4 regions of the Promicromonospora sp. Populi genome follow, and region 1 is predicted to be linked to each of the others. Evidence: riboswitches for the same ligand, from Rfam matches in the RefSeq annotation. Region 1 holds a riboswitch; each other region holds the start of a gene.

Region 1 (7,811 bases):
CAGGAGGAGCTGATCGAGCTCGAGGGGGAGTTCCGGCGCTCGTCCGCGCTGCGGCCGGCGACCGACGTCGTCGACGTGGTGCGCGGGGCCGACGCCGTCAAGCAGCGCATCATGCAGCTCCAGCTCGGCGCGCGCGAGACCGTCGAGTCGTTCACCAAGCCGCCCGTCTTTGTGATGTCCGCGGAGGACAACACCGCCGAGGACCAGGCGGTGGCGCGCGGCGTGCGGTACCGGGTGGTGATCGACCGCGTGTTCCTCGACACCGGAGTGCTCCGCGTGGACGACGTCGCGGCCGCGGTCGAGAACGGCGAGGACGTACGGTTCTCCGAGCGCGTCCCGATCAAGCTGTACATCTTCGACCACCGGCTGGCGTTCGTGCCGATCCAGACGGTGGTCGACGCCGAGTCCGACCTGGCGCCGGACCTGGTGGGCGCGCTGATCATCCACCCGTCGGGCCTGCTGGACGCCCTCATCGCCCTGTTCGAGGGTGTGTGGCGCGACGCCATCCCGTTCCCGCAGCCGGGCGAGCAGTCGGACGACTCCGGCCTCGATCCCCAGGACTCCAGGATCCTCGGGCTCATGCTGGTCGGCCTGACGGACCAGTCGGTGGCGAACCAGCTCGGCCTCTCCCTGCGGACGGTGCAGCGGCGCGTCAAGGTGCTGATGGACATCGCCGGGGTCTCGACCCGCATCCAGCTTGGTTGGCACGCCGCGCGTAAGGGCTGGATCTGACGGCTCGCTCCGTGACAGCGTGGGGCCATGACGACACTGGCGTACATCATCCGTCCCTCGAACCCGCCGGCTCGCATCATCCCGCTCGCCCGCGCGGTCGAGGCCGCGGGGATCGAGGAGATCTGGCTCTGGGAGGACTGCTTCCAGTCGGGCGGGATCTCCGCCGCGAGCGCGATTCTCGGCGCCACCGACCACGTCCGGGTCGGGATCGGCGTGATGCCCACGCCCCTGCGGAACGTGGCGCTCACCGCGATGGAGGTAGCGACGGCCGACGGCATGTTCCCGGGCCGGCTCATTCCCGGGATCGGGCACGGCGTCCAGTCGTGGATGGCGCAGGTGGGAGCCAAGGCCGCGTCACCCCTGACGCTCATGCGGGAGTACTCGACGGCGCTGCGCGCGCTGCTGGCCGGTGAGCGGGTCACTACCTCGGGCCGGTACGTGTCGCTGGACGACGTCGCGCTGGACTGGCCGCCTGCACGGCCCGTGCGAGTGCCGGTCGCCGCGACGGGGCCGAAGTCGCTGCGCCTGGCGGGTGAGGTGGGCGACGGTGTGGTGCTGGAGGACTCCGTGGGCCTGGCGAGGCTGCCGGCCGCACTGGAGCGGATCGCCGAGGGGCGCGCCGCGGCCGACCAGGACGCCGCGGAGGAGTTCACCGTGGTCCAGTTCGTGTACGGCGGGACGGGGCCGGACGCGGCCGCCCGCCTGCGCGCGGAGACCAGCAAGACCGGCCGGGAGGTGACCGAGGACGCGCAGCTTGCGGACTATGCGGTGTGGGGTGACGCCCAGGCGCTGGCCGACGGCGTGCGCCGGTTCGGCGCGGCCGGCGCGGACACCGTGGCGATCCAGCCGACGGCGGACGACCCGGACCTGGAGCGCCTGGCCGACGTGGTGGGCGAGGCGCGGGAGCTGCTGAGCGAGGCCTGACGACAGCCGAACGCCGGGGCCGCGCCGTCTCTTGGACGGTGCGGCCCCGGCGTCGTCGTACTACCGGCCGGTCAGGCGATCAGAAGTCGCGCGGCGGCGGGGCGAACGAGGTGGTCCCGCCCGTGCCCGGCTCGGGGCCGGGGTTGACGTGGGGCTCCGCTGCGGGGGTTGCGGCAGCGCCGCCGCCGTCCGACAGGTTGTTCAGGAAAGCCTCGACGCGCGAGCGCATGGGGCCGATCAGCGCACCGCCGACACCGACGATCAGAATTCCGGCCAGGGTGGCCAGGAATGCCACCAGGACGGGCATTGTCACGGTGGTGCCGATGCCGATCTGGTTCACGGCGGCGATAACACCCAGCGCGAGAATGAAGAACGAGACGGCCTTCGCAACGAAGGGGCCGTAGGAAACGCGGCCCAGGGTGTTGAGAAGAAGGTCCTTCACGGCATTCGCGATGGCGCCTGCGATCACGACGATGACGATTGCGACGACCAGGCTCGGGAGCCACGCAACGATGTCGTTGACGATCGCACTCACCGGGTTGGTGGGCCCGAATGCGCTCAGCGCGAGCTGGAGCGTGATCAGCAGGATGAAGTAGTAGATGATCTTCGTGAGCAGCTCGATCGGCTCGATGCCCGACCCGGCCAGCAGCCGGTTCGCTCCCGCGCGCTCGAGCACCTTGTTGAAGCCGATACGCCTCAGGATCATCCCGACGAACCGGGCTATCGCCTTGGCGATGAAGTACCCGATGAGGAGAACGATCAGGAACACGAGGAGCTGTGGGATGAAGCTCGCTATCGCGCCCAGAGCGTTCGTGAGCGGTTCCAGCCAGTTGACGGCTTGCACAGTCATACCTGTATTGAGGAATGGCAAGGTTCTCTCCCCCTTCGAGATTTTTGCGGCACCTCCGCCACGCCACCGTTGACGCGGCGTAAAGGTGCCAGCACTCCATGAACATATGCCGCACAAGCGCATTCTGCGCGTCGTGGGTTTATCTCCGGGGCGCGTTGTTAGGTAGATCGAGAACATCGACGCAGGTCAGGCCACCCCGCCCACGTACCGAAGAGCGTTTAGCCTGGCCGGATGGATGCCCTGCATGAACGGACCGCCGTCGAGCTCCGCGATCTCCTCGCTGCCGGCGAGCTCACGCCCAGCGAGGTCACCGAGTATTTCCTCGACCGGGTGGAGCGGCTGGGTCCCGACGTCGGCGCCTTCGCCACCGTCACCCCGGACCTCGCGCGCGAGCGCGCCGCGGCACTCCAGAAAGCCGGTGTCGACGGTCCGCACCGCAGCGGGCCGCCGCCGTCAGGCAGCCTGTGGGGCCTGCCCACCGGGGACAAGGACCTGTGGAACCGCGCCGGGGTACCGACGGGCTTCGGGTCGCGTGCGTTCGCGGGGCTGCCGCCGGCGCAGGAGAGCGACGAGATGGTCAAGGTGCTCGACGCCGCCGGCGTTGTGAGCCTCGGCAAGACGGCCGCGCCAGAGCTGGGTTTCCCCGCCTACACCGAACCCGTCGGCCTCCCGCCGGCGCGTACGCCGTGGGACCTGACCCGCGGCGCGGGCGGGTCGAGCGGCGGGGCGGCCGCGGCGGTGGCGGCGGGGCTGCTGCCGTTCGCGCCCGGGTCCGACGGCGGCGGCTCGATCCGCATTCCGGCGGCCGCCTGCGGCGTCGTCGGACTGAAGCCGACGCGCGGGCTGCTGCCCGCGGGCAGCGGCGTCGACTCGCTGGGTGGACTGGTCGTGAACGGTCCGATCGCGCGCACCGTGGCCGATACCGCCCTCCTGCTGGAGGCGATGCTCCCGCGCGACGCCGAGGGCGGCGTCGCGCACCCGTACACGCTGCGGGCGCCGTCGTATGCGGCGGGGACGTACCTGGCGGCGGCGCAGCGCGCCGCGCTGCCCGCGGGTGGCGCGGCCGGGGGCGGTGTGGCCCGCATCGGCGTGACCACCTCGTCGGCGTGGGACGGGTTCTACGACATCGTGGTGTCGCCAGAGGCCAGGGCCGGGCTGGACGCGGGTGTGCGCGCCCTGTCGGGCCTCGGGCACGAGGTCACCGAGCTGGTCCTGGACGAGGCTCCCGAGTACGCACCGGCCTTCCGGACCCTGTGGATGGGCGGCGCGTCGGCGGTGCCGATCGACGACCCCGAGATCCTCGGGAAGCTGGAACCACTCACGCAGTGGCTGATCCGGTCGGGTCGAGAGGTCCCGGCCCGACAGCTCGGCGAGGCGGTACGCATCCTCACGGCCTACGAGCGGTCGCTGATCGCACAGCTCAGCCCGTACGACGCCGTCGTCACGCCCGCGCTCGCGCTCACCCCCCGGCCCATCGGGTGGTACGACGCCGAGGATCCGGAGCGGAACTTCGAGCAGCAGTGCCAGTACACGCCGTTCACGTCGTGGCTCAACGTCGCCGGGCTGCCCGCCATCACGGTGCCGACGCACTGGACCGCGCCCACTGCCGAGGCGCCCGCCGGGCTGCCGATGGGGGTGCAGATCATCGGCCGGCCGGGCGGCGAGCCCACCCTGCTGGCGCTGGCGGCTCAGCTGGAGGCGGCCCTGCCGCGGCCGCACGCGTTCCCCCTGTGACGTGCCGGACGTGCGGGCCACCGACGGTGACCTGCACGTCTGGTATGTGCTACGCCTCGTCCGGAAGGCAGCCGAAGTCCTCGTCGAAGCCCAGGGCGGCAGTCGCCAGCAGACCCTCCAGGCCGGAGCCCTCGGGCACGGGGCGCGGGTCGTCGGTCACTACCCACAGGCCGTCGACGACGTCGTACCCGGCCTGCGGTCCGTCCGTCACCAGGCGCCCGACGGCGGCGACCAGGCGCTCCACCTCTTCCCCCGCGGTGCCGACGCCGACCGAGGCGCGCACCGCTCCGGCGTCGAACCCGAGGCGGCCCAGCAGCGGGTGCGCGCAAAAGCGGCCGTCCCGCACGCCGATGCCGTGCTCCGCGGAGAGGTACGCGGCCACCAGGCCCGGGTCATCAGCCGGCGACGGTGAAGGTCACGACGCCCACGGGGTCGACGGCGTCCGCCCACACCCGCACGACCTCGACCCGGTCGATCGCCTCCAGCCCGGAGACGAGCCGACGGCGCAGCGCGTTCTCGTGGGCCGCGACATCGGCCGGGTCGAGTGCCGCCAGCTCTTCGCACGCGGCCGCGAGCGCCACCGCACCGATCACGTTGGGCGAGCCGGCCTCGTGCCGGGCGGGGCCCTCGTGCCAGTCGGTGCCGGAGACCCGCACGCGCCGCACGGCGCCGCCGCCGGCGAGGTAGGGCGTGCCGGTGTCGAGCCAGTCGCGGCGGCCCACCAGGACGCCCGCGCCGAAGGGGGCGTACGTCTTGTGCCCGGAGAAGGCGAGGTAGTCGACGCCGGTCGACTCCAGCGAGATGCGTCGGTGCGGCACGAGCTGGGCGCCGTCGAGCACAACTCGCACACCGAACTCGTGGGCCACGGCGACGATCTTGTCGATGGGTAGCGACTCCCCGGTCACGTTGGAGGCGCCAGTGAGGGCGAGGAGCGCGAACGGTCGGTGTGCGGCGGCGTCGGCCAGCTCCTCGCGGATCTGGGCGATCGTCTCGGCGACGGTGGCGCCGCCGGTCAGCACCGTGGCCTCGGTGGTGCGCTGCCAGGGCAGCAGGTTGGCGTGGTGCTCGACGTCGAGGACGAGCACGCGGCCGGGCTCGCCGTCGGGCTGCGCGGGGACACATCCGGCGAGCAGGTTCAGGGAGTCGGTGGTGTTGCGGGTGACGATCGTCAGGTCGTCCTCGCGGGCGCCGACAAACGCGCCGATGGTGCGGCGGGCGGTCTCGTAGAGCGCCGTGCTCACCTGGGAGAGGTATCCCGCGCCGCGGTGCACGCTGGCGTACAGGGGGAGCACCTGGGTGACCCGGTCCGCGACGGCCTGCAGCGCCGGGGCCGAAGCCGCGACGTCGAGATTGGCATACGTGACGCGTGTGCCGTCCACGAGCGGGACGAGCGTGCCGCCGCCGACCACGGAGCGCAGCGGAGCGGCGTCGTCCACCGTGAGATCACGGGCAAGGGTGGGTGCAGACATGTAGTCCTCCACAGTCCTGGGGGAGGTTCCCCCGCGCTTGCCGCGCGCGGGCTGCGCGCGGCCAGGTCGTCACCCGGGGCACCCCACCGCGGAGGGAGGGTTGCCGGCCAGCGAGCCGGGGCTTCGCGCTGACACTCATGACCTGCCGTTATCCTCTGCTGCGGGTAAAAGCTCTGTCAACGGACGTCTCAGATGCTGGTCCCACCATCTGGTCGCCGCTGCGCGGCCGCGAGGCCCGCGATCCGGACTGCACCGATCACTGACGCGTACCGCTCGCGGGCCGCGAAGTCCGCCCGGGTCCACACCGCCGGCCGGCCGAGCTCGGCGCAGAGGTGCAGCAGCCGGTCGTCGCCCAGGTAGACGGCGACGTGTGCGCCGTATGCGGCCGCGCCGTGGTTGAGGCTGCGGTTGAACAGGACGAGGTCCCACGGCTCCAGATCGCCGAGCCGCGGATGGGCCAGGGAGGTGTCGCCCCAGAGCTCGCTCGACCGGTGCGGCGGAACCTGCCGCCCTGCCAGGCCCAGCACGGAGTATGCGTAGAGCTGGCAGTTGGCGCCCAGCTCCGGGCCTCCGCTCGGGCCCGGATCCGCCGCCGCGGCCCGCGGATCCACAGCCTGTGGATGACGGGCACCGTCGTAGGGCGCGTCCCAGACCCACGCCGGTAGACCGGGCACACGCTCCGGCCAGCGCTTCAGTGCGTCGAGCAGATCGGTCGTCGTCGTCACAGTGCTGCAAATCCTATGACTCCAATAGGGATCGCCTGTCGAGACACTGTTCCACCCACCGGACACCTGTCGTAGGGTTGGCAACGACCATCCCGAGCGGCCGAGTGACGTGGCACGACGACGCCGCAGCAACCCAGCGTTCCCGCTACAGCGAGAACGGACACGGGTGCTACCGCCACGACCGATGGAGGAGAGTTACATGAGCGATCCCGCGCACCCCGAAGCCCACCCTGCCGAGGGCTACGCCGGCGACATCACGCCCCAGCAGGCCTGGGACCTGCTCGCCGCCGACCCGGGCGCCACCCTCGTGGACGTCCGCACGCAGGGCGAGTGGCGCACGATCGGCATCCCCGACACGACGTCGCTGGAGAAGCAGCCCCTGTTCGCCGAGTGGGTACAGGCCGGCGGCCGCCCCAACCCCGGGTTCCTCGAGGAGCTCAAGGCGGCCGGGATCGGCGACGGCCCCATCGTGTTCCTCTGCCGCTCCGGTCAGCGTTCGATCGGTGCGGCGCGGCTCGCCACGTCAGCGGGCATCGCGCCGTCGTACAACGTGCTGGAGGGCTTTGAGGGCGCCCCCGGGGCCGACGGCGTCCGCGACCAGCAGGGCTGGAAGGTTGCCGGCCTGCCCTGGACGGACGGCGCCGCGTGACCGTCACCGGCGCGTTTCCCCCCGGCGCGAGCCCGGGCGGGTCCGGCCGCAAGCCGCTCCCCCGCGGCGTCCGCCCGGCGACCCTCGCCGTGCGCGGCGGCCACCAGCGCACCGAGTTCCAGGAGACGAGCGAGGCACTGTTCCTCACCCAGGGCTACGTCTACGACGCGGCGGCCGACGCCGAGGCGGCGTTCGCGGGCGACCTGGACCGGTTCGTCTACTCCCGCTACGGCAACCCGACGGTGCACACGTTCGAGGAGCGCCTGCGCCTGCTGGAGGGCGCGGAGGCCTGCTACGCGACCGCCTCGGGCATGTCCGCGGTATTCACGTCCCTGGCCGCGCTCGTGCAGTCGGGGTCGCGGATCGTGGCGGCCCGGGCACTGTTCGGCTCCACCGTGGTGATCTTCGAGGAGATCTTCAAGAAGTGGGGCGTGCAGACCGACTACGTGGACGGGCACGTGCTGTCCCAGTGGGAAGAGGCCCTGGCGACCCCGGCGGACGTGGTGTTCTTCGAGACGCCGTCGAACCCCATGCAGGACATCGTGGACGTGCGCGCCGTCGTCGACCTGGCGCACGCCGCCGGAGCGACCGTGGTGCTCGACAACGTGTTCGCCACCCCGCTGCTGCAGAAGCCGCTGGAGCTGGGGGCGGACGTAGTTGTCTACTCCGCGACCAAGCACATCGACGGGCAGGGGCGGGTGCTGGGCGGGGCCATCCTCGGCCCCACC
Region 2 (7,811 bases), 2.4 Mb from region 1:
CCCCGTCCGGCCCCGGGACCACGAGCGTGGCGATCCAGGTGGTGATCGGGATGGCGAGCACGAGCCCGATCGAGCCGACGAGGGTGCGCACCACCTCCTCGGCGATCTCGCCCGAGGTCAGGGACGTCGCCGGCGACTGGTCCACGAGCCAGACCATCATCAGGAGCGGCAGGGATGCGCCGACGTACACGAAAGCGATCGTGTAGACGGTCGAGGCGATGTGGTCGCGCCCGATCCGCATGGCGCGCGTGAACAGCTCGGTGCGCGACGCCGCCGGTGCGGCGCCCCGCAGCTCCCACACGGCCGAGGCCTGGGTGATCGTCACGTCGTTCAGCACACCCATGCCCGCCAGGACCATGCCGCACAGCGCGATCCCGCGCAGGTCGGCGCCGGGTGCGCTGGACGGCAGGAACGCCGACGCCTCGGAGCTGGTCCCGGTCATGTACGCGGCGCCCGAGGCCCACGCGGCGAGGCCGGCGGTCAGCGCGAGGCCGACCAGGGTGCCGAGCAGCGCCGTCGACGTGCGCGCGGACAGCCCGTGCGCCAGGTACAGCGTGACGAACATGACCAGGGACGACGTCACGAGCGCCACGCCGATCGCGGACTCGCCCGCGAGCAGGGCCGGGATCGTGAACCCCAGGAGCACCACGAAGGCGAGCCCCAGCCCGGCCATGGCGGCCAGCCCGCGCCATCGTGCGACGAGCAGCACGACGACGGCGAACACGGCCGCCAGCAGCGCGATCGGCAGGTCGCGCTGGAAGTCCATGAACACGAGCGGGTCGACGCCGGGCTGCGCGACCTGGGAGATGTCGACGGCGGTGATGTGGTCGCCGGTGGCGAGCGGCACCGACGGTCCGGGCGACTGCATCTGCGACTGGCTGCCGTCCGCGAGCTCGACCGGGATGCTGCCGGTGGCCGGGTCCGCGGGGCCCGCCACCGTCACGTCGACGAACGACGTGCCCTCCGCCCGCGCCTGCACCCGGCCGGGCACGTCGCCGCCGTCCGGCCACAGCAGCCACAGCCCGGCCAGCGTCAGCAGGAGCGCCGAGACCAGGGTCATGACCAGCAGAAACGTCGTGCGGGGCGCGGCAGGGCCGGCCGAGCCGTGCGAGTGGGAGGGCGGCATGCGCACATCCTGACCCACCGGCCGGAGGCGGGCGCGGGGAGGGCGCGGTACGGGCCCGCTACAGGTTGAACCCGCCCGCGACCTCGATGTCCTGCGCGGTGACCCAGCGGGCGCCGTCGGACAGCAGGAAGGCGATGACCGAGCCCGCATCGTCGGGCTCACCGATCCGCCCGAGGGCCGTGCGCTGGACGAGCTGCGCCGTCATCTCGGGGAACTCCTCGAATGCCCCACCGGCGAACGGGGTGCGCGTCGGCCCCGGGGACACGGAGTTCACGCGGATGCGGCGGCCGCTGAGCTCCTTGGCGAGGTACCTGGTCAGCACGATGACCGCGCCCTTCATCGACCCGTACGCCGAGTACCCCTCCGACAGCCCGGCCGTGCCCGCCGAGTTGCTGGCGGTGTTCACGATCGCCCCGCCGTCGTCGAGCAGCGGGAGCAGTGCCTGCGTGACCAGGTACGGGCCCTTGAAGATGACGCTGTAGAAGTGGTCGAGCTGCTCCTCGGTGGTGTCGGCGAACAGGGTGCCGCCGCCCATCCCGGCGTTGTTGACCAGCCCGGTGAACTTCTGCGCGCCCCAGGTATCGGCCAGGGCCTGTTCGACGGCGGTGCGGAACGCGGGGAACGTTGCACTGTCGCCGACGTCGAGCGGGAGGGCGACGGCGGTGCCGCCGGCCTCCTGGATGCGGGAGACGGTCTCGGCCGCGCCGTCCTTGTTGGAGTTGTAGGTGACGATGACGCCGGACCCGCCCTCCGCGGCGCGGATCGCGGCGGCCTGCCCGATGCCGGAGCTGGCTCCGACGACGATGGTGATCGACATGGTGTACCTCGTGTCCTGATCGTGTGCTGCTTGTCGAATAGTGCTGTTGGCCGACGGCCTGAGGCAGGCGCCGCGGCGCTCTGCCCCCTCGACAAGTCAAGGCGATGCAAGGGCCCGATGGTGATAGCGTTCCTCGCACGTTCTTGCCTGATCCTGCTCGGACGGCGATTCCCGGAACCTGGAAGAGGAAGGTGGTCTCATGGACCTCGACCAGCTGCGCACCCTCATCGACCGATGTGCTCCCCCGGGTACGAGCGAGCCGCTGCCAGGCATCTCCCTGTGCCGGGAGGTCGTGTCCGGGCCGCCGGAGACCTCGACCACCGGCACCGTCTTCGCGCTCATCGCCCAGGGAGCCAAGCAGCTCCGGCTCGGCAACCAGACCGTCGACTACGGGCCGGGCGAGTACCTGGTTACCTCGATCGACCTGCCGGTCATCGGGCAGTTCACCGAGGCGAGCGAGGTGGCCCCGGCAATGGGCTTCGGGATGACGCTGACCGCCTCGGCCATCGCTGAGCTGCTGCTGTCAGCGGACACGCCGGGGGCAGGCTCAGGGCCGGGGGCCCGGCGCGGGTCGGCGTCCGGGTCCGACTCCGGGTCGGGCTCCGGGGCCGGGTCGGGCTCCGGGCCGGCGAGCGCGGCCCCGCCGTGCCGGCGCTCGCGACCAGCCGGGCGCCCGCGGAGCTGCTGGACGCCGTCGGGCGGCTGATCCTCTTGCTGGACCGGCCGCGCGACCTGCCCGTGCTCGGGCCGATGGTGCAGCGGGAGATCCTGTGGCTGCTGATCACCGGGCCGCAGGGCGACACGGTCCGGCAGCTCGGCCTGGCCGACAGCAAGCTCACGCGCATCAACCAGGTGGTGCAGTGGATCCGGGCCAACACCGCCGAACCGCTCCGGGTCGAGGATCTCGCCCAGCGCGCCGGCCTGAGCGCCTCCGCGTTCCACCGCACGTTCCGCGCGGTGACCGGGTCGAGCCCCCTCCAGTTCCAGAAGCAGCTCCGGCTGGTCACCGCGCGCCAGATCCTCGCGTCGCAGGACTCGAGCGTCACGCAGACGGCGTTCGCCGTCGGCTACGAGAGTGCGGCCCAGTTCAACCGGGAGTACCGCCGCTTCTTCGGCGCCCCACCGGGCCGAGACCGGAACCGCATCCCTCAGGCCGCCCCTCTGGGCGTCAGCCCGTGAGATCCGGTGTCAGCGGGCGTATCCCCCGCCGGGCACGTCGAAGACCTCCTCCAAGGTCGTGACCCCGGTGTCGCGCATGTAGGCGGCCAGTTCGCGGCCCACCCAGCGCAGGTGCCAGGCCTCGGCGGCGTACCCCGTGACGGCGCTGTTCTGCGGTGTGTACCGGACGACGAAGCCGAACGCGGCGGCATGCTCGGCGACCCAGCGCCCCTCGACTGTCTCGCCGAAGCACTTCTCGAAGTCGCACCCCGCTTGCGTGGAGCTGCCGACGTCCACCCCGAGGCCAGTCTGGTGCTCGCTGTGCCCCGGGCGGGCCGACACCTTGTCCGCCTCCGCGGCGCCGAGCTGCGCCACCCAGCCCTCGTAGACCTGGGCCTGCTTGGCGTACGCGCGGTAGGCGCTACGCAGCGTGAGGTGCACGCCGTCGGCGTCGGCGGCCGCCAGCAGGGCGGTGAGGTCGGGGGCGGCGGCCGGCTGCACAAGGTAGCCCCGGACCGTGGTCAGGTCGGGCTCGAAGGCCGGGTCGAGCGGCCTGCCCTTGTTGACGACCACCCACGGGCTCGTGGGGTCGGTGATCGAGTGCGCCGCCAGGTCGATCGCCGGCTCGTCGCTCGGCGGGGCCGGGGCCGGGGCCGGGGCTGGGTCTGCGGGGCCCAACTCTGCAGAGCCCGGCGGCGCGAGCGACTCCGGCGTCGCCCCTGCCGCGCGTGGCTCCTGGAACACGGTCCCGATGGCGCCGGGCGCACACCCCGCGAGGAGCAGCAGCAGAGCGAGCGCAAGCAGGGCGAGCAGCAGCGGCGCGCGCGGAAGCAACGTGAGCGGAAGCGGCGCGCGAGCGCCCGTCGTCGTACGCGGCAGGGGTGGGCGGTCCGAAGAGGTGGTCACACCGGTTCGTGTACGTCGGCCAAGCCCTCATGCCAGCGCACGGGCTGTGACGTGGACAACACCTACGAACCTGTAATGGGCGGGTCTCCGCCGGACACACTGAGTCGGAAGCATGTCTCCTCACCCCCGGAGCCCGCCCTGGCCACGAACACGGATTCGCACCCCCTCGTGCCGGGCACGCTCACGCCCGAACGCACGGAGGAGCTCTTCGCTGCGCACGCGACCGCCGTCTACCGCTACGCACGTTCCCGGCTCCCGGCAGCCGAGACGGACGACGTGGTCGCCGAGGTCTTCGCGATCGTGTGGCGCAAGGGCGAGCTGCCCGACAACCCACGCGCCTGGCTCCTGGGGGTGGCGCGCCGGGTGATGGCGAACCAGGCGCGCGCCCGGCACCGGCGGATCGCGCTGGTCGAGCGGGTGCGTGCACATCCCGAGCCGGCAGGCCAGGACGAGGTCCGCCTGACCGGCGAGCTCGACGAGCTCCGGCGCGCGATGGCGCTGCTGCGCCCCGCCGACCGCGAGGTCATCGCCCTGCTCGGCGCGGCCGAGCTGTCCACGGCGGAAGTCGCCCAGGTCATGGGCTGCACGACGGCGGTCGCCGCCACCCGGGTGCACCGGGCCCGACGGCGGCTGCGCGCGGCCTACGAAAAGCTGACCGAGAGAGGAGCCTGACGTGGCCGATCGTGACCAGTTCGATGCTGGGCGGTTCGATGTCGACCGGGCCGACTCTGACCAGACCGAGAACGAGCTGACGCGCGTGCGCCGCGCCCTGCGCGAGGTCGAGCCCGAGATCGATCTGGCGCGGCTGTACGCCGAGTCGCGGGCTCGCGCAGGAGATGCGGCGCCCGGACTCGCCCCCGCGGACCGGGTCGGCACCGAACGTGTCGAGATCCTGCTGCGCGATCCCGGGTCTGCCGCCTGGCGGCCCCGGTCCGGAGCTCGCCGCGGGCAGGCGTTCGCGTGGGGGGCGGCGGCCGCCGCGGCCGCGATCCTCGCGGTGAGCCTCGCCGGCCCACCTGTGCTGCGTGCCCTCCCGGGTTCGGCCCCGAGCGCGTCGACCTCCGACCCGTCGCGGCTCCTCGACCTGACGGCCGATGACGTGGTCACCCGCGCGGTGCAGGCGATGGGCAGTGACAGCTGCCGGCTCAAGTCGCGCTCAACCCTCGGAACCGAGTCGACGTCCGGTTTCGACGCCCTCCCCCCGACGGGTGCGGAGCCGCCCAAGGCCGTGCTGCTGGACGACCAGCCCCTGCAGGCGCTGCATGCGGTATCGATCAGTGCGCTGTTCGGCCTGCCCCAGCTCGAAGGCACGGACTATCTCCTCCACGAGGACCTTGGCATGGAGTCGGTGGACGGGCAGACGGTTGTGCGGATCAGGATCACCCCCTCGGACACCCTGGTGCTGGACGGTGCCGTGACCCGCTTCGAGCTGCTGGTCGACGTGGCGACCTGGCTGCCGCTGGCCGGGGAGATCCGGGCCGAGTCGGACCAGGGCAGCCAGTACGTCATGCACAACGAGTTCACTTGGGCGGGTTGCACCGAGCCGAGCCCGGGGCCGACCGAGCACGACGACACACCCGGGTCGTGATAGCGCGTAGCCCGTGGTGCGGCTGCTCGCTTGGCACACTTTTTGTTGGCGACGGTCCGAGGCAGATGAGTGTCCGAGGGATGGACGCTTTCGCGACCACATGCCGGGCATGCTTACGATCCAGGTCAATCATCCAGAGCGGTCGAGAGTCCTGGCTCAACGACACCGCAGCAACCTGCCTCCGGAGCGCCAATTCCGGGCAAGGTGCTAACGCCAGGTCCGATGGAGCTGATACGCATGGCAGTCGAGTTCACGCCCCCGCACCTTGCCCACGCAACGATTCTGGGCTACCCGCGCATCGGCCGACGACGCGAGCTCAAGCGCGCCGTCGAGGCACTCTGGGCCGGACGCACCACCACCGAGGAACTAGAGGCGACCGCCCGTGACCTGCGGCTGACCACAGCACGCCATCTCGTCGGGCTCGGCCTTGATGCGGGCTCGGCCGCCGTCCCCGGCTCGTTCTCCTTCTACGACCAGGTGCTCGACGCCGTCGCCCTGCTCGGCGCCGTGCCCGAACGGTTCCGGGACCTCGCGATATCGGCCGACGGCGCCCCCGGCCGCCTCTCCCTGGAGGGCTACTTCACCCTGGCCCGCGGCGAGGGCGACAAGCCGCCGCTCGAGATGACCAAGTGGTTCGACACGAACTACCACTACCTGGTCCCCGAGATCGGGCCGGACACCCCTATCGGGTTCGTCGACGACCGCGCGGTGCGTGAGTTCACTGAGCTCGCCCAGCCCGCGGACGGCGGCCAGGCCGTCGTGACGCGGCCCGTCCTGGTGGGGCCGGTGACGTTCCTGCTGCTCAGCAAGGCGGCCGGGCCCTCTGCCGCGGCTTTGCGGGGCTCGCAAGCTCACTCCTCAGCCGCGGGCGACGCACCCGCAGGGTTCCGTCCCCTGGACCGGCTCGACGACGTCGTCGCCGCGTACGCCGAGGTGCTCCGCGCCCTGGCCGCCGCGGGCGCCCCGTGGGTGCAGCTCGACGAGCCCGCGCTGGTCACCGACCTCCTCGACGTCCCCTTCGACGAGGTGGCGGACGCCGTCCGCCGGGCGTACTCCCGGCTCGCGACCGACCTCTCCCCCGCGCCCGGCGCGGACGGCGTCCCGGCGGAGCGGCCCGCGATCCTGGTCACCGCGCCGTACGGCGGCCTGCGCAGCGACGCCGGCGACGGGCTGGCCCTGCTGGCCGGCACCGACGTCGAGGCGATTGCTGTCGACCTGGTCCGCGGCGCCGTCCCCACCGGCGTCGCCGGCGACGGGATCGCCGGAACGGTCCCCGGGTTGGAGACCAAGACCTTGGTCGCGGGCGTCGTCGACGGGCACAACATCTGGCGCGCGGACCTCGACGCCCGGCTGACCACCCTGGAGGGCCTGACCGCGCTCGGCGCGGGGGCGGTCGCCGTCGGCACCTCGACGTCGCTGCTGCACGTGCCGCACGACGTCGCCGACGAGCCCCGCCTGGACGCCGGCCTGAAGTCCTGGCTCGCCTTCGCCGACCAGAAGGTCGCCGAGGTCGTCACGCTGGCCACCGGTCTGGCCGAGGGCCGGGCGGCGGTCGCCGACCAGCTCGCCGAGTCGACGGCGGTGGTGCGGTCGCGCGCCGAGGCGCCCGGCGTCGTCGTGCCGACGGTCCGGGAGCGGACCGCGGGCCTGACCCCCGCCGACGTCGAGCGCGCGCCGTACGCGGAGCGCGCCGCCGCGCAGCAGGCGCGGCTCGACCTCCCGCCGCTGCCGACCACCACCATCGGCTCGTTCCCGCAGACGTCCGAGATCCGGCAGACGCGGGCCGCCTGGGTGCGGGGCGAGCTGTCCGACGCCGAGTACACGGCAGCGATGCGTGCCGAGATCGCGAGCACCGTGGCGCTCCAGGAGGAGCTGGGCCTGGACGTGCTGGTGCACGGTGAGCCCGAGCGCAACGACATGGTGCAGTACTTCGCGGAGCAGCTCGACGGGTTCGCGACCACGGTGCACGGCTGGGTGCAGTCGTACGGTTCGCGCTGCGTGCGGCCGCCGGTCCTGTGGGGCGACGTGTCCCGGCCCGCGCCGCTGACGGTGGACTGGACCGCATACGCGGCGTCCCTGACGAGCAAGCCCGTCAAGGGCATGCTCACGGGACCGGTCACGATCCTGGCCTGGTCGTTCGTGCGCGATGACCTGCCGCTGGGCGACACGGCCGACCAGGTCGCGCTGGCCCTGCGGGACGAGGTGACGGACCTGGA
Region 3 (7,811 bases), 250 kb from region 1:
CTGGGACTCGCACCTGTACGAGCAGGACCCCGCGAAGTTCTCCGAGCTGGTCGGCGGCCTCGCCGAGGGGAAGCCCTACGGGAACGAGCGGGACAACGGCACGCCGATATCGCAGCCGTACAACGGGCAGCCCTACTTTGTCAGCGAGTACGGCGGCATCTGGTGGAACCCGGAGGCCGCCGCGACCGCCTCGGGCAGCTCGCCCGACTCGTGGGGCTACGGCCAGCGCGTCGCCGACGAGGAGGAGTTCCACACGCGGTTTGCGGGCCTCACCGACGCGCTCCTCGACGACCCGCTGATGTTCGGCTACTGCTACACGCAGCTCACTGACGTGTTCCAGGAGGAGAACGGTGTCTACCGGTTCGACCGCAGCGAGAAGCTCGACGTCGACCGCGTCCGCGCCGTGCAGGTGCGGCTCGCCGCCTTCGAGAAGGGCGACGGCACGGCGCCCTGACCAGCACAGCACTCCGGTCAGACGTACAGGTCACCCGCGTGACCTGTACGTCTGAAACATGGTCGACATCTTGCAGTTCTCTTTAGTCTTTTCACCCCGCGCATCACCCAGTCCACAGGGTCGCTTGAGGGGTGCACAATAGGCCGGTGACGTACCGGTTCCTCAAGCTCATCCTCTCGCTCCTCGTGCTCGTGCTTCTGCGCCCGCGCGTCACTGGCCTGCAGAACATCCCGAGGCGCGGCGCCGTGATCCTGGCGAGCAACCACCTGTCGTTCATCGACTCGCTGCTCATCCCGATCATGGCCCCGCGGCACGTCGCGTTCCTGGCCAAGGCCGAGTACTGGACCGGCAAGGGCATCAAGGGTCGGCTGTCGCGCTGGTTCTTCACCAAGATGGGCGACATCCCGGTGCAGCGGGACGACCCGCGCGCCGGGCAGCGCTCCCTGGAGGACGCCCTCGCGGTGCTGCAGCGCGGCGGCGCGTTCGGCATCTACCCCGAGGGCACCCGCTCACGGGACGGCAAGCTGCACAAGGGCCACACCGGCGTCGCGTGGCTCGCCCTGACCGGCAAGGCTCCCGTGGTCCCGGTGGCGCTGCTCGGGACCGACAAGGTGAAGCCCATCGGCAAGATGCCGCGGTTCGCCCGGGTCGAGCTGCACTTCGGGGTGCCGATCGACCCGTCCCGCCAGATCGCGGCCGGCACCAAGCCGGCCCAGGCGCGACGCGAGCTGACCGAACAGGTCATGCAGTCCATCCAGGCGATGAGCGGCCAGGAGCGCGCGGACACGTGAGCGCCGTCGGCTTCGGTGCGGCCAGGACGTTCGGCCTCGGCGGGCGCGGACCTTGGCTCGCTCTTGTCGCAGGTCTCGTAGTGCTGGGTGGGATCGAAGTGCTGGTGCTGCATCTGATCGCCGGCGCACTGCTGCCCGTGCCCGTTGCGCTGGCCGTCGACCTCGTCGCCGGGGTGCTCACGGCAGCCCTGCTGGTCGCGTTCGTCTCGCCGCTGTGGTCACGGCACCGCGTGGCCGGCGGGGTGGTCCGGTTCCGGTTCGGCTGGGTGGGAGCGGTGGACGTGCCGCTCGCCGACGTCGCCTCGGCCGCGGTGCACCGGCCGACGACGACAAAACCCTTGGAGCTGGGCGTCGGGTTCGACGAGACCACGGGACGGACCTCGCTCGTGCGGTCGACGGCGTCGCCGGCCGTCCTGGTCGAGCTGTCGCGCCCGGTCGAGGGACGGGTACAGGTGTGGCGGAGGGTTCGGACGTCGTCGGTGCTCGTCGGCGTCGCTTCGCCCGAAGACCTGCTCCAGGCACTCACCGCTCCGCAGTCCTGACCCGTCACCCCGACGGGTGGGTCACAGCCGCGTGATCCGGATCGCGTCCGCCACGACGTATGCGGTGCCCTGCGTCCAGCGGCTGACCGCCACGACCGTGCGGGTACCCGCCGTCATGGCATAGGTGCCGAGCGAGAGCCAGGCACCACCACCCGTGGACTGGTCAACCCGGATAGTCGACGAGCCGGTCCCGGTGTAGACGATGAACGGCGTCGACGTGTTGTAGCCGGCGATCCCGGGGAACCACGCCTCCACCCGGTACGAACCGTTGGACGGGATGGTCGCCGAGAACGTCGCCAGGTCGCTGACCTCGGCCGGCGTCGCGTACCGGTAGTTGGCGCCGTACCGCTCGGCCGAGAACGCCGACGTCAGCCAGGAGCCGCCTGCCGCGAAGCCCGCCGACGTGTTGTCCACGATGACCGACCAGGTCGAGCCGGACAGGGCCGCCGCCACCTCGGACCGCAGCTGCGGCAGCATCGAGTACAGGACGTCGCCCGGGCAGGCCGTGGCCGTGTAGTCGCGGTGCCCGTAGATCTGCGTCGGCGCGATCCCGTACTGGTCGCAGATGTAGGCGCACAGCTCCACCAGCCGGCTCCAGAGCTGCGCGGGCGGCGTGGCGCTCGTGTAGGTGCCCTGGTTCTCGATCCCGATGGCCTGGCTGTTCTGGCCGGGGGCGTGCGCGCCGACTACCGTGCCGCTGCCGTTCTGCAGCCGGGACAGCGAGCCGTGCCGTCCCTCCATGACGTACCCGCCACGGCTCAGCGTCAGGTGCTGACCGGTGTCTACCCAGCCGTTGGCGAAGTGCCACTGCTGGATGTCGCGGGCGATCTGATAACCGGCGGCCTGCGAGTAGTCGGTGACGTTGGCCGACGCCGTGTGGTGGATCAGGATCTTGTTCGGGTTGGCCGCGACGGGTTCGATGGTGCCGCGGGCCGCCGCTGCGCCCCAGGTGGCGCAGCTCGCGATGGTCGGCGTGACGACCTCGACCCCGGCCAGCGCGCCCGGCGGGGCGTCGGCGGGTGCCTCGGGCTCGGGGGCCAGGGACGGCGAGGCGGCGGGGTCGGCACCGAGAGGTGTCGCGACAGCGGGCGCCGCGATCGTCGCGCCCGCGGCACCGATGCCGAGGACGACGGCGCCGCGCAGCAGCTCGCGCCGCCCGAGAGATGCGTGGCTGTGTTCAGTGTGGTCGGTGGGGCTGTGATCGTGATCGTGCACGGTGGTGCCTCCACGGTTCGGTCGCTGGGGGTAGGGGCCGATTTCATCCGTAGTATCGGCCGACCGTGCATCCGACCGATACATCACATCAGGGATATACCCTGCAGGCGATGTCCAGCCAGCACTCAGCGGGGACGGGAGACGGTCAGGCCCGCGCGCTCCAGGAGGTCCAGGGCCGGGCGGTGCTTGTTGAACGTGTACACGTGCACGCCGGGCGCACCGGCTTCGAGCACCTCGCGCGCGAGCTCGGCGGAGTACCCGATGCCGTGCTCGTGCTGGGCCTCGGGGTCGACGGCGCCGTCGGGCGCGGTGAGCCGGTCGAGGTCCCGCAGCAGGTCGGCGGGTGCGGCCACCCCGGTGAGCTCCTCGACCCGGCGCAGCCGGCGCGCCTCCGTGGTGGGCAGGATCCCGGCGAGGATCGGGATGGTCACGCCCGCCGACCGGGCCTCCTCGACGAACCTCGTGTACGACTGCGCCCGGTAGAAGAACTGCGTGATCGCGAAGCTCGCCCCGGCCTCCTGCTTCTCCAGCAGCCGCCGGATCTCCTGCTCCCGCGTGGTGCCGGCCCCGGGATTACCGTCCACGAACGTCGCGACGGCGATGGTGAGCGGGCGGGCGGCGGAGCGCAGGGCTGTGCTGGCATCCGCGGCGCAGCGTCGTTCGTCCACCTGCCGCAGCAGCCGGACCAGGTCGATGCTGGAGTGCACGTCGTCGTCCGTGGGGCGCCAGTGGGGCTCGTCGCGCGGCGGGTCACCCCGCAGGGCGAGGAACGACCGGACGCCGGCCTCGAGGAACTCGTCGATCACCTCGGACACGTCCTCGCGGGACGCGCCCACGCAGGTCAGGTGGGCAACCGGCAGCACGGGCGTACCCCGCAGCAGCGTAGCGAGCACCTCGCGCGACGTCGCCCGGTCGCCCCCGGCCGCCCCGTACGTGACGGAGACGAAGTCCGGCCGCGCGGCCACGAGCCGCTGCGCCGTCTCCCAGAAGTTCGGCGCGGCGTCGGGCCGACGCGGTGGCATCAGCTCGAACGACACCGTGGGGCGGTGCGGGTGTATCTCGGCGACCATGGCTGCTCCATCGAACCTGGCGTGAGCACCTTACGTCCTCACGCCACGGCCACGTGGCAGGAAGTCGGCAGGTTGCTGCGGTGTCACGGAGCCAGGACTCTCGACCGCTCTGGATGGGATCGCCACCATGCTATGCGATTGTCCAGCACTGGGACAGATTCCGTCCGCTCGGCGAGACGACCCCAACCAGGTCCGCGCCGCCTACTTCACCGAACCCGCGACGAGGCCGCCCACCAGCCGCTTCTCGATCAGCATGAACAGGATCACCACGGGCACGATCGCCACGATGGACACCCCGAACACGTAGTGCCACGAGGTCTCGTACTGCCCCACGAACTTGGTCAGCGCCACGGACAGCGGCTGGTTGCCCGCCGTCGTCAGCAGCACCAGCGACGCCGCGAACTCGTTCCAGGACGCGACGAACGTGAACACGACAGCCGTCACGATCCCGGGCCACACGAGCGGCAGGTTGATCTTGGTCAGGACGGTGAACGTGCCGGCGCCATCGATCTGCGCGGCCTCGTCGATCTCCTTCGGGATGCTCGCGAAGAAGCTGTGCATGATCCAGACCGCGAACGACAGGTTGAACGCCGCGTTGACCAGGATCATCGCGCCCCACGTGTCGAGGAGCCCGAGGGCGATGAACTGGCGGAACAGGCCCGACGTCAGCACCGCCGGCTGCAGCATCTGGGTCACGATCACGAGGAACAGGAACACGAGCCGACCGGGGAACCGGAACCGCGCCGTGTAGTACGCGGCAGGCAGCGCCACGGCGAGCACGAGCAACGTGGCGCACAGCGAGATCACCAGGGTGGAGATCAGGTTCTGCAGGAGCGGCGTCTCAGGCGTGGACCACATCGTGACGTAGTTCTCCCAGTGCCACTCCGTGGGGAAGTAGGTGGGGTCTACGGACCTGATCTCCGCCTTCGTCTTCACCGAGCCGAAGAACATGATCAGGTACGGCAGCATGAACACGACCAGCACCACGAGGCCGGCGAACATGCGCAGCAGCAGGGACCCGAGCGGCACCTGGTCTTCCGTGTACTTTCGCACGCGCGGCCGGTTGTCCGACGGCGGCTGGGTCGCCTTGCGCGGCGCGGTCGCCGATGCGGTGGTCGCGGTCATCAGACCTCCTCCAGAGGGCGGACGACCCGCACGTAGATGGCGACGATCCCGATGACCACCAGGAACGCGATGACAGACAGCGCACTGGCCAGGTCGATCTGCCGCTGGTTCTGCATGTACTTGAAGATCATGGTCATGATCGTGTCGGCGTCATACCCGGGGATGGACCCCGTCATGACGCGCAGGATCGGCAGCGAGTTGAACACGTTGATGATGTTGATCAGCACCGCCACCGACACCGCGCCCCGCAGCTGCGGCAGCACCACGCTGAAGTAGGTACGCAGGCCCCCGGCGCCGTCGATGCGCGCGGCCTCGACGGTCTCGCCGGGGACCGTCTGCAGCCCGGCCAGGATCGTGTACGTGGTGAACGGCAGCGACACGAACACGGCGACCACGATGGCCCACGCGAACGCGGTCTCGGGGTGCCGGGTCCAGCCGTAGCCCTCTGGTGTATCGATCAGGCCGATGTCCACGAGGAACGAGTTGATGATGCCGAAGTACGGCTCCAGGCCGTAGTGGACCACCAGCGTCGTCATGACCACGCTGGCGGCCCACGGCACGATCACGGCCATGCGCACGATGCGGCGTCCCGGGAACGCCTTGTTCAGCAGCGCCGCGAGCGCGAGCGAGCCGACCAGGGTGAGGCCCACGACCACGACCACCCAGATGACGGTCCGTCCGAGGATCGGCCAGAAGTACTGGAAGCCGATCACCGCCGCGAAGTTCGCGAGGCCTACGCCCCCGTCGTCCACGCCGCTCTGACTGATGTCGCGGGTCGAGTTCCAGAACATCACGCCTACCGGGAACAGGACCACGGCCGCAATGAGTGCGACCGCGGGCCCGATCCACGGCAAGGCCTTCAACAGGTCCTTCACCGGGTTCCTCGTGCTTTCGGTTCAGCGTCGGATGTGGTCGACGCGGGCTTGCTTGTAGCGGTCAGCGCCGGGCGTCAGCCCGCGTCGACCTGTGCCTGGATCTCGGTGAGCACGTCCTGCGCCGTCCGGTCGCTGTCGAGCTGGCCGAAGAGCGCCTTGAACGCGGAGTCCGCCGCCTGCCAGTCCGGGTTGGTGCTGGGGTAGAACTCCGCGTCGGGCAGCACGTCGAGGAACGGGGCGAGCGCCTCGTCGTCGGCCAGCTGCTCGGAACCCGACAGGGTGGTGGGCAGGAAGCCCTCGCCCTGGACCCACGGGACGTACACGTCGGCGGTGTAGAGGTAGTCGAAGAAGGCCGTGATGGCCTCCTGCTTGTCACCGTCGTTCTGGAACGCCATGAGGTGGTCGGCCACACCCAGCGTGAACGGGCTGCCGTCCTCGGTGGGGATGGGGTGGATCGAGTACTCGAGGTCCGGGTTGTCGGACGCGATCTGGCCCACGCTCGGCGGCAGGCCAACCTGCATGCCGATCTGGCCCTGGACGAAGATGTCGAACAGCGGGCTGCGGTCGGTCGCACCGGCGTCGGCCTGCGTGGCGCCCGCGTCGATCATCGTCTTGATGAACTCGGCACCCGGCAGGTTCTCCGGGGTGTCGATGGTGATGGCGTCGGAGTCACCGAAGGTACCGCCGCCGCCCCACAGCCACACGGCCGCCTCGGCCTGCGCCTCCTCGGAACCGAGCGGCATGCCGTAGCCGGCCACCCCGTCACCGAGCTCGGAGACCAGCGTGGCGGACTCGAGCAGCTCGTCCCACGTGGTGGGGACCTCGGCGCCGGCCTCTTCGAGGAGCGCGTCGTTGACGAACAGCGCACGGGCCGACGCGATCCACGGCAGGCCGTAGGTCGTGTCACCCACCGCTGCGTTCTCCAGGAACGTCGGCTGGAAGTCGGCGTAGGTCTCGTCAGAGGTGACGTCCTCGACCGGGTACAGCAGCTCGTCCTCGGCGAAGCCGGCGAAGGGACCGCCGTTGTAGATGTCCGGGGCCTCGCCACCCTGGATCTGGGTGGCGATGACGGACTCGAGGTTGTCCCACGACTCGACCTGCAGGTTCACGGTGATGTCCGGGTTTGCTTCCTCGAACCCGGCGATCACGTCCTCCCACAGGCCCTGGGTGGAGTCGGAGTAGGCGGGGACGAGCAGGTCGAGAGTGGTTGCGCCACCCTCCGCGCCGTCGTCCGACGGGGACCCGCCGAACCCGCAGGCCGTCAGGCCGGTCGTCGTGGCGAGCGTGATCGCGAGGATCCCGCCGAGCCTCTTGTACTGCGCCATTGCTACTCCTTGGTCTTGTCGTGCTCGTTCGTGGTGCAGGTCACGTTTTCACTTGGCCCTTAATCTGTCAATGGTTCTAACAAACCTGTGACATACGGGTGACACGGTGGTCTAGAACGGTCCGCCAAGCCAGTGGAGAAGCCAAAAGGGAGGACCGCAGCCTGTGGCTGCGGCCCTCCTTGGGTATGTCTTCGGTAGTCATCCGGGCCGACGGCGAAGCCCCGCTCGGGGTGTGACCGCCGGCCGGCTGTGGTCAGCAGCCGCAGCCGCCAGGAACGCCCTGCGCGATCCACTCAACGGCGTCGGTGTTGGTGGAGGTCCCCGGGTAGGTGACCTTCCAGTACCCCTTGCGCGACTCGACGACCGTCGAGATCTTGCCGTCGGACCCGATCTTCAGGTCCCGCACGAAGGTGG
Region 4 (7,811 bases), 1.7 Mb from region 1:
TCCTGGCCGCCGTCGCCGAGCTCGGGTGGCGACCCAACGTCGCCGCCCGGGCGCTGGGCGGCCGCCGCGCCGACACGGTCGGGCTGGTCGTCGCGCGCCCCGCCCGGACGCTGGGCGTGGAGCCGTTCTTCGCCCAGCTCGTCTCGGGCCTGCAGGCGCGGCTGTCCACCGACCTCGTGGCCCTCCAGCTGCTGGTCGTGGAGGACATGGCCGCCGAGCTCGACGTCTACCGCCGCTGGGCAGCCGAACGGCGTACCGACGGTGTGGTCCTGCTCGATCTTGAGCAGGACGACCCGCGCCCCGACGAGCTGGTGCGGATGGGCCTGCCCGCCGTCCTGGTCGGCGGCGACGGGTTCCCCGGACCGGTGCCTGCCGTGTTCGCCGACGACCACGCCGCCATGACGGCGCTCGCCGAGCACCTGGCTACGCTGGGGCATGTGCAGGTCGGCCACGTGGGCGGCATCCCCACCTACGTGCACTCCGCGCGCCGGGTCACCGCCCTGCACGACGCCGGGGCCCGCCTCGGCCTGACCATCACCACCGTGCCGACGGACTTCTCGCAGGACGAGGCCGCGGCAGCCACTCGGGCCCTCCTGGCCCGCGACGAAAGGCCAACTGCAATCGTGTACGACTCCGACGTGGCCGCACTCGCGGGCGTTACCGTCCTGGCCGAGGCCGGGCTCAGCGTGCCGGGCGACGTCTCGGTAGCGTCCTTCGACGACTCCGAGCTGGTGCGCCTCGCGCACCCGCCGCTCACCGCGATGACGCGCGACACCTTCGAGCTCGGCGAGCTCGTCGCGGCGACCACGCTGTCGCTGGTCCGCGGCGAACCGGTGCCCGACGTCGTGCGCGCGGCCACCCCCGAGCTGACCGTGCGCGGCAGCACGGGCCAGGTCCCGGGGGCCGCCGCGTGACCGGGCCCGCACACGTCCCGGCGGGACTGCCGGGCGTGGGCCTGACCAGCGAGCACGCGCGAGAGGTGCGGCACGACGGCGCAGGCCGCACCGTTGTGCTCGACGACCTGGACGTCACTCTCCAGGCCGGCGTCGAGCTGCGCTACACCCTCCTGCCGGTGCTCGACGACGAGCTCGCCTACCGCTCGACCTACGTCGGGATCGACCTGCTGCTCGACGACGGGACGTGGCTCGCGCAGGCCGTGCCTGATGGCGCGCTCACGGACCAGCACGGCATGGCCGCGACCGCCGTCGGGCAGGGAGACGCGCGGATCCTGGTGCCCGACCACTGGAACCTGGTCCGCGTGGACCTGTCCGCCGCGGCGGACGCCGCGCCCGGCCGCCGCGTGCGCGCGGCGGCCGTCGTGACCGCGCCGCCGGACGGCGGGCCCACCGAGGTGTGGCTCGACGCCGTGACCCTCGGGCCGCGCCCGGAGCGCACGATCACCGGCCGCACCGACCTTGTGGACACCCGGCGGGGCAGCCACTCGTCGTACGCGTACTCCCGGGGAAACACGGTGCCTGCGGCGGCCGTGCCGAACGGCTTCACGATGTGGGTGCCGTTCACGGACGCGGCGTCGGACCGCTGGCTCTACTCCTGGGCCGCGCACAACGGGCCGGACAACCGCCCGCGCCTGCAGGCCGTCGGCATCTCGCACGAGCCGAGCCCGTGGATGGGGGACCGCGACCAGCTCGCGTTCCACCTCGTCCCGGCGCGGCCCGGTGACGACGAGGTGCCCGACGCCGCTCTGGAAGCTCGCGCCCTCGCCTTCTCGCACGACGACGAGACCGCCCGCCCGCACCTGTACGAGGTAGGCCTGGACGGCGGGGCCCGCGTGGCCGTTGCGGCGTCGGACCACGGCGGCGTGCTGCGGTTCACGTTCCCGCCCGGGGCCACGACCGGCCACCTGCTGATCGACGCCGTGAGCGACTCCGGCGCGGATGGCCCGCCCGTGGCCGTGACGGTGCACGACGATGGCACGTTCACCGGCTGGAGCGACCACGGCAGCGAGCTGTCGGTAGGCCGCAGCCGGATGTACGTGGTGGGCCGGATCTCCCGCCCGGTCCTGCGCACGGGCCAGGCCCGCGGCCGGGACCACGCCACCTACGCCACGGTGGCGCTGGACGCCGACCGCACGGTCGAGGTGCGCGTCGCGACGTCGTACATCGGTGAGGACTTCGCCTGGCGTGCCCTGGACCGGGAGGTGTCCGGCACGTTCGACGAGGTCGCCGACCGCGCCCGCGCACAGTGGGAGGAGCGCCTCGGGGTGCTCGACGTCGAGGGCGCCACCGACGAGCAGCAGGTCACCCTCTACTCGAACCTCTACCGCCTGAACCTGTACCCGTCCTCCTACACGGAGGTGGGAGCCGACGGCGAGGCCGTGCACGCCTCGCCCGTGCTCGACGGCGCGCCCGTGGTGCCCGGCGAGATGTTCGTCAACCACGGGTTCTGGGACACCTACCGCACCTGCTGGCCCGCCTACGCGCTGCTGTACCCGCAGGTCGCGGGACGGCTCGCCGACGGGTTCGTGCAGCAGTACCGCGAGGGCGGCTGGGTCGCGCGCTGGTCCTCGCCCGGCTACGCCGACCTGATGACCGGCACCTCGTCCGACGTCGCCTTCGCCGACCTGTACCTGCGCGACGTCGACCTGCCCGACCCGCTCGCCACCTACGACGCCGCGCTGCGCAACGCGACCGCACTGCCCACCAGGTCCGGCGTGGGCCGCAAGGGACAGGGCTTCGCCCTGACCAACGGCTGGGTGCCCCGCGACGTCGACGAGTCGGTGTCCTGGAGCCTGGAGGGCTACATCAACGACGCCGGGCTGGCCCGGATGGCGCAGGCGCTCGCGGACGCGCCCGGTACCCCGGAGGGCCGTCGTCGCGCCCTGCGGGACGAGGCCGCCTACCTGCGGCAGAGCGCGCTCGGGTACGTGCACCTCTTCGACAACAAGACGGGCTTCTTCCGGGGGCGCGGGCAGGACGGGTCGTTCAACCCGGCCACGTTCGACCCGGACGAGTGGGGCGGCGACTACACCGAGTCCGACGCCTGGAACTTCCTGTTCCACCCGGTGCACGACGGCGCGGGCCTGGCCCGCCTGCACGGCGGGCGCAAGGGGCTCGCGGAGCTGCTGGAGCGGTTCTCAGCCACCCCCGAGCGGGCGGACAAGCCGGGCACCTACGGCACGGCGATCCACGAGATGTTCGAGGCGCGCGACGTGCGGCTGGGCCAGCTCGGGCAGTCCAACCAGGTGTCGCACCACATCCCGTACGTCTGGCTGTTCGCGGGCCGGCCGGACCGTACGCAGGAGACGGTGCGCGAGATCCTGGCCCGCCTGTGGACCGGCAACGACCTCGGGCAGGGGTACCACGGCGACGAGGACAACGGCGAGATGTCGGCCTGGTACGTGCTCTCGGCGCTCGGCCTGTACCCGCTGGAGATCGGGTCGTCGCGCTGGGCGATCGGCTCGCCGCTCTTCGAGCGGGCGGTGGTGCACCGGCCCGACGGCGACCTCGTGGTCGAGGCGCAGGGTGCGGCGGACCAGTGGTACGTGGCGGGTCTGGCGGTGTCGGACGGCGACGGCGCGACGCGGGCAGTCGTGGCGCCGTCGGTGGAGCATCGCGAGCTGACCGGGGGAGCGACCCTGCGGTTCGACCTGTCCGGGACGCCTACGCGCTGGGGGGTGCCGTCGTCGGACGATGAGTCCGGTTCCGGTTCTGACGCCGGAGCCTCACCCGCCGGGCCGTGGCAGCGGGCCGACGGCGGCTGGCGCACCAGCGGCGCACCCCTCTCGCGCCTGACCGACGGTGATCTGACGGCCTCGGTCGAGGTGACCGGAGTCCTCGAGTGGCGGCCGTCCCGTGAGATCCCGGAGGGTGCCGTTATCCGCGCCTACACGCTCACGTCGTCGACCGGGGACCGGGTGCCGCCGTCGGCCTGGCGGCTGGTCGCGGACGACGGGCGCGTGCTGGACGAGCGCTCCGGCGAGGAGTGGCCCTGGCCGGGCCAGCTCCGGCCGTTCGTGCTGGCCGAGCCCGCACCCCTTACCGGCCTCCGGCTGGAGCTGGGCGACGACGGCGCCCTGGCCCAGATCGAGTTGCTCTGCGGCTGAGATCCTGCGGCTTCGGTCCGTTGCTCTGAGATCGGTCAATTAACCGACCGATCTCAGAGCAACGGACCGAAGTCGGTGATGGGTCGCTGCAAGGGACCGAAGTCAGCGGTCGGACCGTGCGGCACTCTCGGCGAGACGCATATCCCGGCATATGAGATCTGGCCGAGGGATTGTTGACTTCGATGGGTTCCATTCGTATCTTCTCTACATCGGGATCGACCGCACTAATCCGACCGGAATGGTGTGGTAAGTCCCGGCAGGTCATGAGCTCCGATGCAAAGCCCCGGCTGGTCGGACGGCAACCCCCCGCGCGGGTGGGTGCCCCGGGTGAGGACCAGGCCGTCCGCCGCCCGGCGGATGACAACACGCGTCGCTCGCCGTCAGGGCGAGCAGGTGAGGAGAACGACGATGACCCGGAGCGCTGCGTCCGCCGTCCACGTGTCCCTGCCGTCCAGGTACGTCGCTGCACGGGCCGGTGTGGCCCCCCGCGAGGACATGTGTTGTCGCTGTTCCTGTCGCTGACCGCGGCAGACCCGACCCGCTGACCGGCCCTCGCCGGTCCTCCGCTCGGACCACCCCTCGGCGCCACGCGCCGAGCCCCGGCCGAAACCGGCCCTCACGTTCCTGACCGGACGTCTCTCTCCTGCTTTCCGGCAGCCTCCGCTCCCGGGTGACCCATGAACGCCGTCGCACATCATCCGTGCGCCGCCGGCAGGGGCCGTCCGGGCGCCGTCGCGCAGCCGCAGCCCGAACGGAGCCCCGCCGTGCCGTACCCACCGCAGCCCACGTCCCTCTCCTCCGCCGGTCCCTCGCCCCGCCCCCTCGTGCTCGGCGTGGACCTCACCTCCGCCGGCGCCCGCCCGGGCGCCCACCGCGCCCGCGGCCCGGTAGCGCCTCGTCCGTTCGACGGCGAGCGGTTCCTCCACCTGATGCGGACCGCCGACCGCGGCCTGCTCGACCTCGTCACCCTCGACGAGAGCTTCCTGCTCCACCCGGGGCGCAGCAAGGTCACCGGGCGGCTCGACACGGCCGTCGCCGCGGCCCGCGCCGCCCGGGTCACGACCGGCGTCGGGCTTGTGGCCGCCGTCGACACCGTGCACGTCGAGGCGGCCCACGCCGCCGTCGCCCTGAGCAGCATCGACCGCGCGAGCGGCGGCCGGGCAGGCTGGCAGGCCACCCGGCACAGTGCGGTTCCCGAGCCCGACGAGGCGTGGGCGGCCCGCGTCGAGCTGGGCATCCACTCCGTGACCCGGGTCTGGACCGGTAGGCCAGGTACGGGTGCCGGGGCGGTCCAGCTCGACGCCGACGGCCGGTTCCGCGTCGACCACGACGGCATCCGGTTCGCCGTCCGCGGCCGGCCGGCGAGCGGCGGCGACCCGTTGCCGCGCGTCTGCCCGCCGGTCGTCGTGCGGGTGCGCTCCGAGGCGAGCGCCGCGCTGGCCGGGCGCACGGCCGACGTCGCGCGGATCGCCGTGACCGACATCGCGCACGCCGTCCGGCTGCGCCGCCTCGTGCGGGACTCGGCCCTGTCCGCCGGGCGCGACCCCGAGGAGGTGCGGGTGCTCGCCGAGGTGTACGTGGTGCTCGCGGCCGAGCGGGCCAGCGCTCGCGCGCGGCTGGAGCTCGTCGAGGCGCTCGAAGGCACCGCGCCCATGGGCAGCTCGCTCGTCTTCGCGGACACCCCGGACGAGCTTGCCGTGCTCGTCGCCGACTGGGCGTCGGTCGGTGCCGCCGACGGGTTCCTGCTGCGCCCGTCCTCGCTCAGCTCGGACCTCGACGCGATCACCGACCACCTGGTGCCCGCCCTCCAGCGGGCGGGGCTGTTCCGCACCGAGCGCACGGAGACGACGCTGCGCGGGTCGCTCGGGCTGCCCGACGCCGACGCGGTCGACCGGGCGCAGCCCACGGGCCGGCTGCTGAGCGCCTGACGCGGGCGCCGACCGCACCCGAGCAGCACCGCACCAAAGACACCACACCCATTCGTGAGGGAGAACAAATGACCACCCCTGAGGCGCAGACGCCTGAAGCGCAGACCCCCGAGCTGCAGGACCCTGAGCTGCAGAACCCCGAGGCAGCCGGCGCCAAGGTCGCGAGCGGCGCCCTGCTGATCGACGTCCGCTCGGCGGCCGGGCGGGCGTCGTCGGGCGAGATCCCCGGCGCCACGCTCGTGGACCGGGACAACCTCGACGCGCTCTTCGGGCCGTCCGACCACCCGGCGATCACGGTCGACACGCCGGTAGTGATCGTGTGCGGCTCGATCAAAGGCTCCGGCCCGGTCGCCGAGGCGCTGGCCGCGCGCGGCTACACCGACGTCTCGCACGTCGACGGCGGGTTCCCCGCCTGGAAGGAGGCCGGACTGCCCGCCACGGAGCCCGAGCCGAGCGCCGCGCCATGACGGGGTTTGCCACCCGCCAGGTCCACGCGAGAGCAGCCACGTCCGACGGCGGTGCGCCCGACGCCGCGCCGTCGGGCCGCGTGACTCCGCGCGCGACGCCGGTGTACCTGACCGCTGGCTTCGAGTTCGAGCAGTGGGAGCAGGCCGGCGGCCACTTCGGCGCCGGGGAGGGGTTCGCCTACACGCGGACCGGCAACCCGACCACCGCCGCCGTCGAGCAGCGGATCGCCGCGCTCGAAGGCGGCACGGACGCCCTGTTCGTGGCCAGCGGGCAGGCGGCCGTCACGGTCGCCCTGCTCGGCCTGGTCGCGGCCGGCCAGCGGGTGCTCGCGGCGTCCAGCCTGTACGAGGGCACGCGCGGGCTGCTCCTGGAGAACCTGCCCCGGCTCGGCATCGAGGCCGACTTCGTGGACGACGCCGCCGACCCGGCCGCCTGGGAGCGGGCGATCCGTCCCGAGACCCGCGTGCTGTTCCTGGAGTCGATCCCGAACGCCCGCAACGACCTGCCGGATCTTGCCGCCGTGGCCGACGTCGCGCACGCCCACGGACTGGCGCTCGTCGTGGACAACACGCTCGCTACGCCGTACCTGCTGCGCCCGATCGAGCACGGGGCCGACGTCGTGGTGCACTCCGCCAGCAAGTTCCTGGCCGGTCACGGCTCGGTGCTGGGCGGCGTCGTCGTCGACTCCGGGACGTTCGACGCCGCCGCGTCGGGTGCGCTGTACCCGCACCTGGTGGCGCCGTCGCGCACCGGCGGGCCGTCCGTGGCCGAGCGGCACGGCGGCCGGGCGCGCCTGGCATACCTGCGCGAGACCGTGGCGCCGCGGTTCGGCCCCACACCGTCGCCGCTGAACGCGTTCCTCGTGGGGCAGGGCATCGAGACCCTGTCGCTGCGCGTGGCGCGGCAGAGCGCCAGCGCGCTGGAGATCGCGCGGTGGCTGGCGTTCCGGCCCGAGGTGGTCTCCGTGGACTACTCCGGGCTGGACTCGAGCCCGTCGTACGCGCTGGCCAAGCGGTACCTGCCCGACGGGCAGGGCTCCGTCTTCACCTTCACGCTGCGCGGGGGCGCGCCCGCCGCGCGCGCGTTCGTCGAGGCCGTCGAGGTCGTCACGCACATGACGCACATCGGCGACGTCCGCTCGCTCGTGCTGCACCCCGAGAGCACGAGCCACGTGCTGCGCACCCCCGATGAGCGCGCCGCAGTGGGTGTCTACCCCGGCACCCTGCGCCTGTCCATCGGCGTCGAGGACCTGCCCGACCTGATCGAGGACCTGGAGCGGGGGCTCCTGGCCGCTGGCCGGGCCGCCGGCGGGGCCGATGATTCCAGCGAGGCCGACGACACCCGCGGGGCCG

The links. Region 1 has a riboswitch for S-adenosylmethionine ahead of AB1046_RS17830 (aminotransferase class V-fold PLP-dependent enzyme). Riboswitches for the same ligand answer to the same signal wherever they lie in the genome.
Region 2: linked by a shared signal. The riboswitch ahead of metE (5-methyltetrahydropteroyltriglutamate--homocysteine S-methyltransferase) and the one ahead of AB1046_RS17830 (aminotransferase class V-fold PLP-dependent enzyme) in region 1 are both predicted to bind S-adenosylmethionine.
Region 3: linked by a shared signal. The riboswitch ahead of AB1046_RS16740 (methylenetetrahydrofolate reductase) and the one ahead of AB1046_RS17830 (aminotransferase class V-fold PLP-dependent enzyme) in region 1 are both predicted to bind S-adenosylmethionine.
Region 4: linked by a shared signal. The riboswitch ahead of AB1046_RS01775 (LLM class flavin-dependent oxidoreductase) and the one ahead of AB1046_RS17830 (aminotransferase class V-fold PLP-dependent enzyme) in region 1 are both predicted to bind S-adenosylmethionine.

The regions. Positions count from the first base shown of each region.
Region 1 is NZ_CP163528.1:3,942,650-3,950,460, reverse strand. It holds gene AB1046_RS17850 (helix-turn-helix domain-containing protein) at 1-732, shown strand, start outside; gene AB1046_RS17845 (LLM class flavin-dependent oxidoreductase) at 760-1,656, shown strand; gene AB1046_RS17840 (hypothetical protein) at 1,736-2,506, opposite strand; gene AB1046_RS17835 (amidase) at 2,738-4,240, shown strand; partial or broken gene AB1046_RS17830 (aminotransferase class V-fold PLP-dependent enzyme) at 4,290-5,709, opposite strand; SAM riboswitch class IV at 5,738-5,852, opposite strand; gene AB1046_RS17825 (hydrolase) at 5,898-6,434, opposite strand; gene AB1046_RS17820 (rhodanese-like domain-containing protein) at 6,634-7,083, shown strand; gene AB1046_RS17815 (O-succinylhomoserine sulfhydrylase) at 7,080-7,811, shown strand, end outside.
Region 2 is NZ_CP163528.1:1,078,748-1,086,558, forward strand. It holds gene AB1046_RS04870 (YibE/F family protein) at 1-1,126, opposite strand, end outside; gene AB1046_RS04875 (SDR family NAD(P)-dependent oxidoreductase) at 1,185-1,943, opposite strand; gene AB1046_RS04880 (AraC family transcriptional regulator) at 2,143-2,649, shown strand; gene AB1046_RS04885 (helix-turn-helix domain-containing protein) at 2,589-3,122, shown strand; gene AB1046_RS04890 (M15 family metallopeptidase) at 3,132-4,007, opposite strand; gene AB1046_RS04895 (RNA polymerase sigma factor) at 4,176-4,679, shown strand; gene AB1046_RS04900 (hypothetical protein) at 4,681-5,595, shown strand; SAM riboswitch class I at 5,722-5,824, shown strand; gene metE (5-methyltetrahydropteroyltriglutamate--homocysteine S-methyltransferase) at 5,833-7,811, shown strand, end outside.
Region 3 is NZ_CP163528.1:3,695,097-3,702,907, reverse strand. It holds gene AB1046_RS16760 (glycoside hydrolase family 2 protein) at 1-454, shown strand, start outside; gene AB1046_RS16755 (lysophospholipid acyltransferase family protein) at 601-1,245, shown strand; gene AB1046_RS16750 (hypothetical protein) at 1,242-1,787, shown strand; gene AB1046_RS16745 (N-acetylmuramoyl-L-alanine amidase) at 1,809-3,002, opposite strand; gene AB1046_RS16740 (methylenetetrahydrofolate reductase) at 3,128-4,072, opposite strand; SAM riboswitch class I at 4,077-4,192, opposite strand; gene AB1046_RS16735 (carbohydrate ABC transporter permease) at 4,274-5,197, opposite strand; gene AB1046_RS16730 (carbohydrate ABC transporter permease) at 5,197-6,072, opposite strand; gene AB1046_RS16725 (extracellular solute-binding protein) at 6,147-7,397, opposite strand; gene AB1046_RS16720 (hypothetical protein) at 7,651-7,811, opposite strand, start outside.
Region 4 is NZ_CP163528.1:407,591-415,401, forward strand. It holds gene AB1046_RS01765 (LacI family DNA-binding transcriptional regulator) at 1-914, shown strand, start outside; gene AB1046_RS01770 (GH92 family glycosyl hydrolase) at 911-4,063, shown strand; SAM riboswitch class IV at 4,323-4,435, shown strand; gene AB1046_RS01775 (LLM class flavin-dependent oxidoreductase) at 4,828-5,991, shown strand; gene AB1046_RS01780 (rhodanese-like domain-containing protein) at 6,060-6,458, shown strand; gene AB1046_RS01785 (O-acetylhomoserine aminocarboxypropyltransferase/cysteine synthase family protein) at 6,455-7,811, shown strand, end outside.